2 regions of the Peribacillus sp. B65 genome follow, and region 1 is predicted to be linked to the other one. Evidence: riboswitches for the same ligand, from Rfam matches in the RefSeq annotation. Region 1 holds a riboswitch; the other holds the start of a gene.
The links. A riboswitch is a leader RNA that binds a small molecule or an ion and turns the genes downstream of it on or off. The one in region 1 is predicted to bind preQ1.
Positions count from the first base shown of each region.

Region 2: it holds a riboswitch for preQ1, as region 1 does, so the genes downstream of both, ACSR9O_RS18945 (QueT transporter family protein) here and queC (7-cyano-7-deazaguanine synthase QueC) in region 1, are expected to answer to the same signal.

Region 1 is NZ_CP195840.1:3,232,442-3,240,393, forward strand. It holds gene ACSR9O_RS15840 (HD domain-containing protein) at 6-977, opposite strand; gene ACSR9O_RS15845 (hypothetical protein) at 1,024-1,308, opposite strand; gene ACSR9O_RS15850 (TetR/AcrR family transcriptional regulator) at 1,555-2,124, shown strand; gene ACSR9O_RS15855 (DUF4260 domain-containing protein) at 2,175-2,522, shown strand; gene queE (7-carboxy-7-deazaguanine synthase QueE) at 2,575-3,303, opposite strand; gene queD (6-carboxytetrahydropterin synthase QueD) at 3,296-3,766, opposite strand; gene queC (7-cyano-7-deazaguanine synthase QueC) at 3,766-4,431, opposite strand; PreQ1 riboswitch class I at 4,487-4,529, opposite strand; gene ACSR9O_RS15875 (methyl-accepting chemotaxis protein) at 4,715-6,394, shown strand; gene ACSR9O_RS15880 (hypothetical protein) at 6,833-7,048, shown strand; gene pgsB (poly-gamma-glutamate synthase PgsB) at 7,835-7,952, shown strand, end outside.
Region 2 is NZ_CP195840.1:3,884,910-3,892,861, forward strand. It holds gene ACSR9O_RS18915 (sensor histidine kinase) at 1-445, shown strand, start outside; gene ACSR9O_RS18920 (sigma-54-dependent transcriptional regulator) at 450-1,880, shown strand; gene adhP (alcohol dehydrogenase AdhP) at 1,923-2,936, opposite strand; gene ACSR9O_RS18930 (DUF3892 domain-containing protein) at 3,236-3,532, shown strand; gene ACSR9O_RS18935 (hypothetical protein) at 3,614-4,426, opposite strand; gene ACSR9O_RS18940 (YbaK/EbsC family protein) at 4,562-5,083, opposite strand; PreQ1 riboswitch class I at 5,254-5,298, shown strand; gene ACSR9O_RS18945 (QueT transporter family protein) at 5,305-5,790, shown strand; gene ACSR9O_RS18950 (TVP38/TMEM64 family protein) at 5,914-6,570, shown strand; gene ACSR9O_RS18955 (PAS domain-containing sensor histidine kinase) at 6,685-7,952, shown strand, end outside.

The DNA of each region.
Region 1 (7,952 bases):
GAAATTCAATCGGAAATCACTTTTAGATACATGCCCTTTGAAGCTTTTTTGTAGGCTTCAATTCCCATTTTCTTGACTTTTTCCGATAAACTGGATGCTATTACCAATTGGGTTCCTTGAATAACTGAAGGATCTATCAGGCGCATTTTATTTTTCCGATGTATATCGTATTCCACTTGATCTTCTTTCAACTTTACATTACCATGGATCCGTTTTAACAGGTTTTGAACTTCATGGTCTTCAGTGAAGCTTAACAAGCACATGACTTCTTCATCTGTACCGAGTAAGTCATCAAGGCTGATCAGTTTTTTTGCTAAAGCCACTTTTAATGTCTTTGCCAAGATATCATAGCCATATATATTAAGTGGGTTCATGAAAAAATCAATAACTTCGCTGTAATACGTTTTTACAAACCATTCCGCCGATTCAATATTATCCAGATACATCCTTCCATTTATTATGATTACATGTTCTAGGAATTCTTTAATGGCTTCGATGGTGATATGTCCATATTGATACATATCCCGGAGAGTATAATCTACCCGATCGGCACATAACTCAGGTGCTGGCTGTTCAAGCAATTCCCATTTTGATTGAAAAATGACTTTACGATCATATCCATATTCCTTCAGTATAAATGGGATTTCGGATTCCATAATGACTTGTTCATATATTTTTTCATGATAATCTTCATCCTTACAATCCAGAACGAAATCAATTACATGTGAGAATGCAGTGTGGGATACGTCATGCAGCAAGCCCGCGATTTGTTCCTCCAATGAACCTCCAAGCGCTTTTATTAAAAGCATCACACCAATTGAATGGTCAAATCGTGTGACATCCCACTTCTCATTAACTAAATAACTTGCCCCGCCTTGATGTATCCCCTTCAATCTTTGGACCGGTTTACTTACTATCAGCCCTTCCAGAACTCCCTCTACAATGTGTTCCCCATAGATACTATCCGAAACTATCAATAACTGCCGCCTCCACCATTAGTTTACTCATTACAGACAGGTGATTTCACTGATTTTTTTCTGTAAAAATTATTTCTCCCTTTTGATTTTGCTCATATTGCTTTTTTACCAAATTTTCCAATTCCTCTTCATCATTCAAATCGACATCACTCGGATTGTCCTCATCAACTCCATCTATGATCACCATTTCATTTATTATTACCTGTTCTCGTGGATACACTTCAAAAATGTCTTCTACAGGAATTGTTTTATCTTTATACGGTTTATTGAATAAAAAAAAAGCCGTCAAGACTATGAAAATTGATGCCAAAATACCGAATTTCTTTTTCATTTATCCATCCCCTCAAAGCTCCAATAATATCCTTATAATACCATATAAAGGTATTAAAGTTAAAAATAAAAACGCTGCAATGTCCTGAATGCTCCCCTTTGCAACACTGGTGGAATTCCGCTTCAGTAAATGGTAAAGTTTATCTTTAAAAACAGGAATTTATTATTCAATCTAATATTTGACATTTGGAAATCAGTGAGCTATCATCCTAATTAACCAGTGGTCAATTAATAAGGAGGTGACAAGATGTCGCCAAGGAAATCGGCAGGTAAAGAATTATCCAGGGACATGGTGTTGAATGAAGCTAGAAACCTTTTTGCAACGTTAGGGTATTCTAATGTCTCCATGAGGCAATTGGCTAAATCATTGGATTGCAGCCATGGAGCCATTTATTATCATTTTAAAAATAAGGCGGAAATATTTTATAGTTTGGTAAAAACGGATTTCTCCGTTTTAAATAATTTAATCGATGATATCATCATGTCGGAAAAGGATTCTTCTGTAAAAATGGAAAAGATTTTATTGTGCTTCTTGGAGTTCGGTCTAACCCAACAAAATCATTATTCCATCATGTTTTTATCGAAGGAAAAAGAAATTCAGCAGTTACTTCAATTTGATTCTAATAAAACATATGAAAAGCTCATCCAGTCCCTGACGGACCTAACGGACAACAAATTGAATCCTGCATCCATATGGTCGATTTTTCTTTCTCTTCACGGATTTATAACTTTTTATATTAATTCTGAGCTAACTTATCAAGATGTAAAAGGCTTAGCTTATTTTCATGTAAAAAATATCATCAGGAACATCATATAATTTTTTGAATATTATTAACCATAGGTCAATTAAACATTGGAGGTTTTAATATGGTAAAGAAATACCTTCATATTGAAGGACTCATGGTCCTTTTAGCGGTGATTTACATCTATTCGTTATATGAATTCAGCTGGTGGATTTTCCTTCTATTGATTTTATCGCCTGATGTTTCCATGCTGGCCTACCTGATCAATGATCGGATTGGAGCAAGGGTTTATAACTTATTTCATACTTATACTCTGTCCATCTTCATGATTTTGCTAGCCATTTTTCTAAAGTCTGATGCATTGATGCTGATTGGTTTAATTTGGACTGCGCATATTGGAATGGATCGCTTATTTGGATATGGCCTTAAATACACATCATCCTTCAAAGCTACACACATTCAAAGGTTGTAATAGCTTAAAAGGCAGTGTGATTACGCATCACACTGCCTCCGCTTTCTTTTCTTTATACGCCCCGCTTGTTACCCCATATATAGGTATGCAGCTGGGGCAGGACTTTCACATCATTCAATTCATCATCTGTTATCACTTTATCAATTAACTCTTCGTACTTCTTCAATAGGCCGCTGATCAATTGACGATCATCCGCCGTCCTGCTGTCGTCATTGCCGACCTGCAGATAAAAAGGAATTTCCGGGTAACGCCCATGTACATGTTTGGCATATTGATAATCTTCCTCGTTAAATACGACGATTTTCAATGAGACATGGTTTTCAGGATTTCGATTGGCAAGGTTCGAGATGATTTTGTCGAGCACCGTAAAGTCGGTGTTCATTCCAGAGCTCGGCGGCTTAGGTGAAATAGTCAGTTCATCAATATCGAGAAACCAATCCTGCCATCGGCTCCCTTGGGTTTCGACACCTATTTTCATTTTATTTTCATGTAAGATCGCTATCAAGCCGTTTAGGTTTTTCAGCAGAGCCGGGTTTCCTCCTGATATCGTAACGAAGGAAAAAGCGGAACCCCCAATACGCTTCAGCTCATCCCATATTTCTTCGGCAGTCATCTGGACGGTATCTTCCTTACCGGTGCCATCCCATGTAAATGCGGAATCACACCAGGCACACGAATAATCGCAGCCGGCCGTCCGAACGAACATGGTTTTTTGGCCAATGACCATTCCCTCTCCTTGGATGGTCGGCCCAAAGATTTCCATAACCGGGAGTTTACTCACTTTCCATCCACTCCCGTCTGGCTTCGGCATAGCTTGTCGGCGTTTCGTACAGTCGAACAAATTCGACTCTAGCACCTTCATATTCTTTTAATGAAAGGGATTCGGCCATTTTTTCATAAATCCAGACAACCATATTTTCAGCTGTTGTATTCATGAGCGGCAGGGTTTCATTCAAATAACGGTGATCCAGGTGGATTTCAATTTCATTTTTCCATATATCCTTGATGTCCCCAAAATCTATCATCAACCCGCGTGAATCTGTATACCCGCTTAATCCGAAAATGACCTTATACGTGTGGCCATGCAGGTTCTTGCATTTTCCTTCATAATCATGCAGATGGTGTGCCGCATCAAAGGTGAATTCCTTACTCACGAGAACCCTCTTGTTTGTATACTTCAATTGGCTGCGCTGAATATCTTCATCTATTTTTTGGAGTTTATCAACTATCGTAAAACCGTACATCATGAAAGCACCTTCCGTCTGCTTACATAGTCATCCAGTCCTTTTTTCCGCAGATTACATGCCGGACAATCTCCACAGCCGTCGGAGATGATTCCGTTATAGCAAGTCAGGGTCTTTTCGCGTACAAAATCGAACGCGCCTAGCTGATCCGCTAGCTCCCATGTTTCCTCTTTATTAAGCCACATTAGCGGCGTATCAATGACGAATGACTGGTCCATCGACAAGTTCAAGGTCACATTCAATGATTTAATGAATACATCGCGGCAGTCCGGATATCCGCTGAAATCCGTTTCACAAACACCGGTGACTATATGTTTAGCGCCAATCTGACTCGCCAGCACTCCGGCAAACGAAAGGAACAGCAAATTCCTCCCTGGTACGAACGTCGACGGCAATTCCCCTTCTTCTCCGTCCGCCACCGCAATATCACTTCTCGTCAGCGCATTTGGTGCCAGTTGGTTCAGCAGCGACATGTCAAGGATATGATGGTTTATGCCCAATTCCTTGGCAATGTTTTGAGCGCATTCGATTTCCAAGCTATGCCGCTGGTTATAATCGAACGTCACCGCTTCCACTTCCTCAAATCTCTCCATCGCCCAGAACAGGCACGTCGTACTGTCCTGACCTCCGCTAAACACAACCACTGCCTTTTCTTTCTTCTTCATTTCTATAAAACTCCTTTTTACGGAAAAAAACAGCACCCTAAGAAAAGAGCACTGTTTCTCCTTAGTTTTTTTGAGAGGGTAGCTAGAACCTCTTCCGCCTTAACGCGGAATATTATATTTTTCCAAGTCAATAGTAACTTGAAAACGATAAGAAATCAAGATGTTTATATTAAGAGAACATTGGATCTGATGGAAAATTTGGTTAACTTTTCATTGCTTAAATATCCTTTTATTTATCCGATAAAACAGTGTGAATAAAATATCGATAAAGGGGCCCAATAATTTGAAAAGCATTAAAGCAAAGGTATTGGTGGCATTTTCACTCATCATATCTTTATGTGTCATCTTAGGAGCATTCAACATCTACAGCAGCAACAAGTCACTGGTATATTCCCAGGATATCATCAAAAAGGAGCTTCCGCTTCTTATCCAAGACGAAAAGCTGCTATACAATCTAGCACAAAGAACCGCATACGCCCGGGCATATATTCTTTATGGTGACAAGAGTTATAAAGAAGGGTTCTTACAATATACCGAAGAAAGCCAGGTCATCCAGGAGGATCTCCTTGCCTTAAGCGATTCTGTTAAAGCGAAGGAATTAATCGAGAAAAGCGTGGATTGGAGGACGATGATTGTAGACCGGGTGTTTCCACAATATGAAAATGGAAATGAAGAACGCGCTAAAGAAATACTCGAAAATGAAGTGGCGCCAATAAGCAATGAAGTTATGGAGGGTTTCAAGGAGCTTGCTTCGGAACGCGAGGAATTGATTGTCGCTTCAGGTGAAACCGTCATCACCAACGGGAAATCGGTTAAGACGACAAGTATCATCATATCCATTGCGGCAGTCCTTATCGGCCTTGTCCTTGCGGTTGTCACTGCCAACCTCATTACCACCCCCCTCCTTAAAATCAGGGATAGGATGAAAATGGTGGCTGCAGGAGAGCTGAATCATGAGCCCCTGGAGCAAAAGTCAAATGATGAAATGGGCGAACTAACGGTATCCGCCAATCAAATGCAGAAAGACCTTCGTGATACGATTGAAAAAATGCTCATTGTTTCGCAATCCGTTTCCAACCAAAGCGAAGATCTGACTCAATCAGCAAATGAAGTGCAGCAGGGCACCAAACAGATAGCGACTACTATGTATGAACTTTCGGAAGGTTCGGAGTCACAAGCCAACCGGGCATCTGAAATGGTTCGCATCATGGATGATTTCACCGGCAGGATTAAGCTTGCCCACCTAGAAGGGGTGGATGTAGCTAACAGTTCAACCGAAATCCTTTCCTTGACCAAGGAAGGCACCACTTTAATGCGCAGTTCGGTCCAACAGATGCAAAGTATTGATGGGATTGTCAAAAATGCCGTAGAGCAAGTGAAAGGACTCGATTCTCAATCACAGCAAATTTCGCAGCTTGTGCAGGTCATCAAGGATATATCCAATCAAACTAATCTATTGGCGCTGAATGCAGCCATAGAAGCTGCTCGTGCTGGTGAACATGGCAAGGGCTTTGCCGTCGTCGCCGATGAAGTGCGGAAACTCGCTGAAGAGGTCACAGACTCCGTTGGGGATATCACCAATATTGTCTCCGCCATTCAAACAGGTTCAAAAACGGTCGTCCACTCCCTGGAAGATAGTTATACTCAAGTGGATGAAGGCACGAAACAAATCACGCTCACAGGGCAAACCTTTGAAACAATCAATCATTCTGTCGGGAATATGGAAATGAAAATACTGCATATAACAGACGAATTGAACTATATTTCCATAAATAGCCAAAAAATCAATCAGGCTATCGAAGATATCGCAGCCGTTTCTGAAGAGTCCGCGGCAGGAATCGAACAAGTCTCCGCCTCCGCTCAGCAATCCAGCTCTTCGATGGATGAAATCACGAATCATGCCAGTGAACTTGCATCTTCGGCAGAACTGCTCACTGAACAGGTTAAGAAGTTCCAATTATGACACTAGCAATTTCCCGAATGCGGGAAATTGCTTTTTCCCTTCCATTATAAGGGTTGTTTCATTTTCGTATATTCGGGGAATAAATAACTATACACAATAATGAACCATTAAAAAACAAATCTATCAGAAGTGGCTGGAAGTGAATATTTTCCTTTGTTTTCAGAATATTTAGTGTATAATTGATTAAAGGAATATTTTAACTTAAATATTCATTACTTCCAATACCTGCTACTGCAAATCCCGACATTTCCTTTCAACATGCACGAGAACATATACCCAGTAAGGTTCCATTGCATGCTTTCTCTCGAATCAAGCCATTCACAACTTTATTCACACAAAAACACGATTCCCACTTCAAATTTTTTAAAAAGGTTAAATTTCACTAATGATATGATACTATTAAACCAAGACCTTTTAACCCCATAAGGAGGAATTCATATGAAACGTTTTTTCAAATTCATAACAGATTTTAACGAAAGAAAAGCACTGGAACGGGAAACCGATGAATTCTTTCGCAAAGAATACGAAAATTATATGAAGATGAATCCTGACAATCAAGGAAAAAGAAGGAGATTAACTCCTAGATTTTATGTGATTGATGGCGGTAAAAAGGGCTCCAACCTTGAAATTTCTGACAGAAAGAAATCCAGTTGACCTGATTCCTTCCATAATCAGCTACCCAGGCTGCAGTTCAAGACTCCCCAACGTTAAATCTCCAGATGAACGGAGATTCGTGACCATTCCATTCATTTGCAATATATAAGCCGAAAGCTCAGAAATGCTTCTGAGCTTTTTTATTTTGCATTCATCTATAAACACTATATCTATAGAAGAAACTAGGTATTTTTTTAAAAAATGGGTTAACTTTATTTTATTTCATGTTTTAGGTAAAAGATCAATGATAGACCCATGGGTATTACCTAAGGAAAAAACCGGTAAATATCAAAAAAAAGAGATGTGTTCTTTTACTCATCTTTGTCCATATTCAAAAGAGTTCAACTAATTGAGTCGTTAGATGCAATATTTCACATTGAATGACAAATGCTTAAAAATTGTTACGTTTATGTCAAACAATGGGTAGAAACAATTAACAAACTGTAATAAACCTCACTTTTCAAAAACAATTATTATTCAAATATAGCCATTATGAATTAGGTTTAAATGCTCATGAATCTATTTTGATTCTAATCAAAATGGGTTTTTATTAAATTTTCCATAATTTAGTGTAAATAAACCGAGGATTCCCTTGATTTCCAGCCATATCTTTGTACTCATAAAACAATTTATCCCATTAGATACTATTACACTCCAATATACATTTATTTGAAAAAGTTGATAATAACTATATTGCAATAGAATAATTGACTCTTGCCTATTAAGTTTAAAATCATGTAGTGTGTATTCAGTAAATCAAATATTTAAAAAAAGAGAGGTTAAAAAATGGCACCAATATTTATTTGTGCGATCTTTTTGCTTGGCTATGGCATTTTCGAACAAAAGCGCCATCAGAAGCGTCTCGACTCCATCCCGGTACGTGTGAATGTGAATGGGATCCGAG
Region 2 (7,952 bases), 650 kb from region 1:
TCACCAGGTTCTGAACCTATTGAAGTTCCAACTTGGGAAGAAGCAAATCTCCCTCCATCTTACCCTTCAGGAAGACCTTCCTTTCATAAAGGGCAGCCAGCCGCAGATAGAACAGATCATCATCAACTTGCTATTGAATGCCAAGGACGCATTGGATGAGTCCGCCCAAACGGAAAAATCAATTGCGATCACTACCTATACAGAAAACAAGTTCATGGTGGTTCAGGTGACTGATAACGGAACGGGGATTGAAAAAGAACGCCTGCCCTTCATATTCCATCCCTTTCATACGACTAAAGACCGTGAAAAAGGTACAGGTTTGGGGCTGTCTGTAAGCCTCGGCATCGCCAAAGACCATGGCGGAAAGATCGACGTATTGAGCACGCCAGGACAAGGAAGCACTTTTTTCCTGAGGCTTCCCTTACAAGGAGAGGAAAGGGGATGATAAGGTGGTTCATTTACTTGTGGTAGACGATGAGAAAGAGGTTGGGACTTTTCTATCCCGCCTTTTTACGATGAAAGGTTACCTCGTACAAGTTGTGAATAGCGGCAAGGAGTTTCATGAGATCGATTGGAATCAGCAGCGTTTTGATGTCGCAATGATAGATTTGAAGCTTCCGGATTGTGATGGACTTTCCCTCCTGCAGCATCTAAAACAACTGCAGCCGCGTTGCAAGGTACTGATCATGACCGGATACAGCACCGTCAAGACCGCTGTTGATGCAATGAAGCTCGGCGCGAGTGATTACATGGAAAAACCCTTCGTGGATATTGAAGTACTGGAAAGGCAGATTGACAACCTATTAAATGAAAATGAAGCTTTGAATCAGCATTTCATTCATAAGCTAGCCGAGGATTCAGGACTCATTGTCGGTGAAAGTCCTTTAATGAAGAATTTGATTGAAACGGCTTTCAAGGTGGCCCAAAAATCCGTCAATGTATTAATTGAAGGAGAAACTGGAAGCGGTAAAGAAGTGCTTTCCCGCTTCATCCACATTGCCAGCCCCCGGAACCATGAACCTTTTATCGGCATCAATTGCGGAGCGATCTCTGAATCCCTGCTTGAAAGCGAATTATTCGGTCATGAAAAGGGCGCTTTCACCGGAGCGACCCAGCTGCGAAAGGGTTTTTTCGAAATTGCAGGGAACGGGACGCTTTTCCTTGATGAAATTGCGGATGCGAGTCCCGCCATTCAGGTCAAATTGCTTCGGGTTTTGGAAACGCGGGAATTCATGCGGGTTGGCAGCAGCGGGACATTACGGACGAACGCCCGGTTAGTGGCAGCCTCCAATGAAAACCTGCAGCAGGCCGTGGACAAGAATAAATTTCGGGAAGACCTATTTTACCGACTGAACGTCGTGACTCTGGATATCCCGCCATTAAGGAACCGAAAAGAGGATATTCCCTTGCTTGTCCGTCACTTGATTGAGAGAAATGGTCATGGAGATATTTCTTTTTCCAATGAAGCCATTGAAAAATTACAGCAATACAACTGGCCAGGCAACATACGCGAACTTTCTAATGTGGTCATGCGCACGCTAACTCTTGCAGACAATAAGTCGGTAATAACCGCCAATGATATCTCTCTATCCAACAGCCAGATCACCACTGACAAAAATGTGTCCCTTAATGAGATTCAGTCAACAGAAAACCTTCTTGAAGAGTGGCGAAAAAGACTGGTGGCCGATTTTAATGAGAAGGATGAACTGATGCTTGAAGAAATCCTTACGGAAATCAAACAGCTTCAATCGACAATTGGAAAGGAGCTCGTCATGCAAGCACTGCAAAAAACCTACGGCAACCGGAATGAAGCTGCCAAACGCTTGCAAATATCCATAAGGAAATTGCGCTATATATTAAATGAGAAAAGCCAGACATAATAAAAAGGAGGATGCCCCGTTCCAGGGCTTCCTCCTCTGTTACTATTCTAGCGTCAATACGATGCGTCCGTTGATTTCTCCCTTTTCCATCATTGAAAACACGTCATTGATTTCATCAAGCTTTCTTGTTTCAATATTCGTTCTGACTTTACCCTCAGCCGCAAATTGAACAGCTTCCTGTAGATCTTTTCTCGTCCCGACGATGGACCCTTTTACAGTTACCCCATTTAACACTGTATCAAAAATCGGGATTGGAAGTTCATCATTCGGCAATCCGACTACGACAAGTGTGCCTCCCCTCTTGACAGAACTGTAAGCCTGTTCGAATGCTTTTTTCGTAACCGCTACAGAAATGGATGCCTGCACACCGCCAACTTTATCCTTTATGGCCTGTACAGGATCGGTCTTAAGCCCATTAACCGTGTAATCCGCCCCCAGTTCCGTCGCCAGATCAAGCTTATCATCTTGAATATCGACAGCAATGACATTAAAGCCCATCGCTTTCGCGTATTGCAGGGCAACATGTCCCAATCCGCCAATTCCATAAACCGCTACCCAATCACCAGGTTTTGCTTCTGATACCTTAAGCGCTTTATACGTCGTTACACCTGCACAGAAAATCGGTGATACCTCCGCAAAGTCAAGCCCTTCAGGAACCTTCACCACATATTTGGCAGGTGCTTTACAATATTCCGCATACCCGCCGTCCACGGAATAGCCTGCATTCAATTGATCCAAGCAAAGCGTTTCCCTGCCGGTCAGACAATATTCACAATCGCCACAGGCTGAATAAAGCCAAGGGATCCCAACACGGTCACCCACTTTCAAGGAAGTTACGCCTTCTGCCACCTTTTCTATAATGCCCACACCCTCATGTCCGGGGATAAGCGGAAGCTTGGGTTTTACCGGCCAATCACCATGTACCGCATGTAGATCGGTATGACACACGCCACAGGCTTTAATTTTCACTAATATCTCACCATACTCCAATTTCGGAATGGGTACTTCTTTAACCTCAAGTTTTTGGTTAAATTCATTGACGACCGCCGCTTTCATTGTCTTGACCTGTTGTTTTGCATTTACAGTGCTTGCCCCTTGTTTTACATTCATGATTCATATTCCTCCCTTAATTCAGTGGATATTATTTCTTGCTACTACTTAAATTTGCACTACTGCACTACTTAAAATAGATGCAAGTGCCATGCCACTGCAAAAAGGCCAATAAGACAGCAATCACAAAAAAAAGTGCCGAAAAATCGGCCCATTTGGACGAATTAACGGCTCAAGTTGGACGAAATCCGGTTTGTATATTGCAGAAAAAATGGCTCACCCTATAAATAGGAGGTGTCTAAAACATGGACCAATTTGAAAAAGCCTATGAATCATATAAACAGCAGGGAACACCGCAAGCAAACCAACCTGATTCAGCAGGAAAAGAAGAAATCATCGCCGTAAGGAAAAATGAAGAGGACAATATTATCGCCATCAAGACGAACTCCGGCCGCGAACTCGACTACCCCACAGCCCTTGCGGAAGCAAAGGCGGGCAACCTGGCCAATGTTGACGTCTTTCATAAATATGGACGTGACATATTGCGGAGTGAGCCCGATGGGATAAAGGAAAATAACCTGGATCAACTGCCGGATTTTTGATATTTCGGGGAGACTGCCTGATATGGGCAGTTTTTTTCTGTCTGGATGAACTAAAAAAGAACCAGCATGATTAGCCGGATCTTATTTTTCGTAAGGATAGGATTCAGAGATTTCGAGCAGTCGGCCGCAGGACTCGACAACCTCGATGATTTCCATCCATGACATGTCCAGACCCAGTTCATTAGCATGGGAAATCTTATCCCGTAATTTCCGGATGGCATTCGCATCCTTCTTCCCTTTACTTTTCGAAGGGATTTGGAAGAAGCACCTCAATTCTTTATCTTTATGTATAATATCGAATTTATCACTGATTTGCAGGCACTCTATTATATTGATATCCTCATTTTTATCGATTCTCCTTCTATATAATTCGGTTGCCTTTTCTAAACGGTCTTCGCTGATCATTGGATACCAGCTGCCATCGCCGAATCTATCCAGGATGATATCGCTCATCCTCATTTCCAATAAGGTAATATATCCGAATATCAGCATCCTGATCGGAGGCTTTTGAAGGTCGGCATGGGTAATCAGCATTTTAATTGAATTATTCTCCAAGACGAACACCCTTGTTTTATTCTTGAAAATATGGAGAAGCTGGATCAAAGGAGTTGAATCCGAAACCATTTCCCTTGGTGAAAAGTTTCTCATATATTCAGAAATACTTCCTTCACCTAGTTCGTCCCTTTCGATATACCCGATGATTTCCCCTTGATCTTGGACAGCCAATATATCAAAATTCTTTTTCTCCAATGCTTTCTGAATATCCAGCGCCTGATCATTTTTATGGCAAAACTCAAGCTCCTGGGCAATGCTCTTAACCGTTATATTTTCTTCATAAAGAGTTTTAAGACTAAGATAGCTGCTATTGCTTTTTCTTTCGCTTCCATTTAACATCTTTCAACCTCCGCTCAGGAACACTTTCTGCCCGTTTTCCGCTTTAATCATGGAAATGCATGCGGCCCCCACAAATAAAGTCCACTGCAGTGGACTCAATCCCAATCATGTGAATCTAATTTTTTGACACATTAATCAAATGACATCAACTGTATTGCCTACCGCCGTTTCCTCATTCTCCTTTTCTTCCCAACCCTTACAAACATCCACCCACTCCTTCGCACCTGAATATTCAAACAATTCAGCGAGTGTAAGTTCTATTGCAGAGTTCGCACTGCCGCAAGCCGGGAACAATGACTCGAAGCGCTTCATCGATACATCAAGAAAAACAGCTAAATCGTTTGCCAGACCAAACGGGCAAACGCCTCCGATTGCATGGCCGGTCTGTGCAAGCACTTCTTCAGGCGAAAGCATTCGTGCCTTGAAGCCGAATGTCTGACGAAATTTCTTATTATCCACTTTGGCGTCCCCTGCGGCAACTACCAAAATCGCGTGTTCACCTTCCCCTTTAAAGGAAAGAGTCTTAGCAATCCGCGCTGGGATAACACCGATGGTTTCCGCTGCCTCAATCACCGTAGCACTCGATGTTTCGAACTCCTTTACGTCGCCTTCCCGATTCCATTGTTTAAAATGGCTTTTGACACTCTCGATTGACATTTTATATTCACTCCTTTTACGTACATATTGAAATAATATCATCCTTCATTGCAATAAATCAAAATCCTATTGTGCCACTTCTACTGCTTGGAAACTAATAAATTAAAACCATTCTTTACAAATTGACGAAACAAGCGTACATGGGATACTATTAATAATCGGGTAAACGCCTACACGTGGTTCGTAACCATCCCACGATAAAAAACTAGGGAGAGAGTAAAATGAATGTTCGTACACTCGTGATAAACGGGTTATTGGCTGCCTTGTATGTGGCGGTCTCATTGGTGTTTAAACCAATAGCTTTTGAGATGTTCCAATTCCGTGTACCGGAAATGTTGAATCATCTGATTGTATTCAATAAAAAGTATATCTACGGTATCGTTGGCGGGGTCTTCATATCGAATCTGCTCTTTTCGCCGATGGTGCCATATGATTTGATTTTTGGGGTGGGGCAATCCCTGCTCGCCTTATTGCTTGTCATTTATATTTCTCGTTTCATAAAAGGCATTAAAGGACGGATGATCGCCACGATTATCTTTTTCACGTTCACAATGTTTTTAATTGCAATTGAACTGAACCTTGCCTTTGGCTTGCCATTCTGGCTAAGCTGGATGACTACAGCTGTCGGTGAGTTCGTCGTCCTCCTGATCGGAGCGCCAATCATTTATGGAATGAACAAAAGAATTCAGTTTGAAAAGTGGCTTTAAAAGGAATCTTCGCGCCGTTAGGCCACTATAATGGAAAAGAGCTGTCTGCATGATGCGGCAGCTCTTTTTTTTCACCAATGAACTCGAAAATGATAAACTATTAGTAAGAATGGTGGTGGCCCATTGAAAAAAGTCCTGACCATAATAGGTCTCCTTGTAATCGCAATATTTATATACTCTAATGCTGAGCTGTTCACTTTGGTTTGGAAAAGTGACCTGGATTCTGTTATTGGTATATTGAAGGAAAACCTTCTGCTTACATTTATTGTGACATTCGTATTGATGTTTGTACAAAATTCTTTTACAATCATCCCCTTAATTTTGCTCCTGACTATCAATGTCACGATATTCGGATTCATATATGGCTATCTATGGAGTTGGTTTACAAGTGTTGTTGCCTCAGGATTCATTTTTTATGCAGCAAGAAACTGGTTTCAGGAGCTTCTCTTAAAGAAGATTGGTGAAAAATGGCAGGAAACCGTTGTGGAGCATGGCTTCATGTACGTTTTTACAGGAAGGATTTTCCCGCTTATCCCAACAAGCTTAATTAACTTGGCAGCTGGAGTCAGCACTGTCACGTTCAAGGATTTTTTATTAGCGACGGCGCTTGGCAACCTTATATACTTTTTCTTCCTATCGCTGATTCCCTATGGACTGCTATCTGTTGAAATGAACCAATATACGCTAGCTGCACTCGCACTCCTCTTCTTACTATTTTTCATTATCTATAAGCGTGCAAAAAAGAAAAAGAAACTTACCTTCTTCAGAAAAAACAGGTGACCACATTGGCCCCTGTTTTTTTATTTAGGATTCTGCATATATTTTTTTTCGATAGTTTGTTAAAATGTGTATGTAATTTTACCTTTGAAATGTCTAAAATCAGGGAGAATCTCCATGTCCAAACGCTCCATCTTAGCAATATATATCCTATCCGGGATTCTTACATTAGTCGTATTCGACTATTTTTTAACTACAAATATCCAAAACAAGGAAGTCTTCGTTCAACTGCAAAGAGTGGAAGGCTTTGTTTTCCTTTTATCAATAGGCTTGGTCTTATATCTTTATTTAGCTAAAAGGGAAGAATTCAAACGATTAAAAGAGGCGGAACAACGTCGGCGTACACTCATCAATTCGATGGTTGATTTCGTTAACTTCAAGGATGGTGATGGCCGATGGCTTGAATCCAATACCTTCGGGCTGCAATTATTTCAATTGGAGCATGTAGATTATAAAGGAAAAAGAGACAGTGAGCTCGCCGAATACTCCGAATTTTATAAAGAGTCGTTGATCTACTGTGAAGTTTCCGATGAAGAAACGTGGGTAAAAGGGGAAATCACACGGTGTGAGGAAATCATCCCTCTTCCCGATGGCAATCACAAGACCTTTGATACGATTAAAGTTCCCCTGTTCAATGAGGATGGTTCACGAAAAGGCTTAGTCGTCATTGGCAGGGATATTTCTGAAAGGGTTGTCGCGGAGAATCAATTATTCGAAAGTGAACAACGCTATAAATCATTGTTTGAACACAACCCATATCCGATGCTGATGCTTGATTTAAACGGAATGATCACGACGGTGAATCCTAGATTTGAAACGGTAACAGGCTTTCAACAGGAAGAAATACATGGAGCCTCATTCATTAATTTGAACTTCTCAGCAGAAGACGCGGAATTGATCCGTACATCTTGCCAATATGTCATGGAAAACCATAAGGGAATCAAAAAAGGTAAAGATATAGAATTCCTGACGAAGTACGGGAATTCCATCTTACTTTCTTGTACGTTTGTCCCGATGATGGTTGGCGAGGATTTAGTCGGAATCATTACTTATGCTAAAGAGGTCACTCAAATCCGGGAAACCGAAGCCCGCTTAAGAAGAACCGAAAAATTATCGATAGTCGGCGAACTTGCCGCAAGTGTGGCCCACGAGGTACGAAACCCGTTGACTTCTTTAAAAGGTTTCGTCCAGCTGCTTAAAAAGAGCGACCATCCCTATGAACAATACTACACAATCATGTTAAGTGAGTTGGACCGAATCAATCTTATTGTAAGTGAGTTACTCGTTCTGGCGAAACCACAGGAACTTCCATTCAGCAATCATCAAATCATCGACCTGATGAATGATGTCAAAACCTTGTTGAAACCAGAGGCGGACTCGTACCC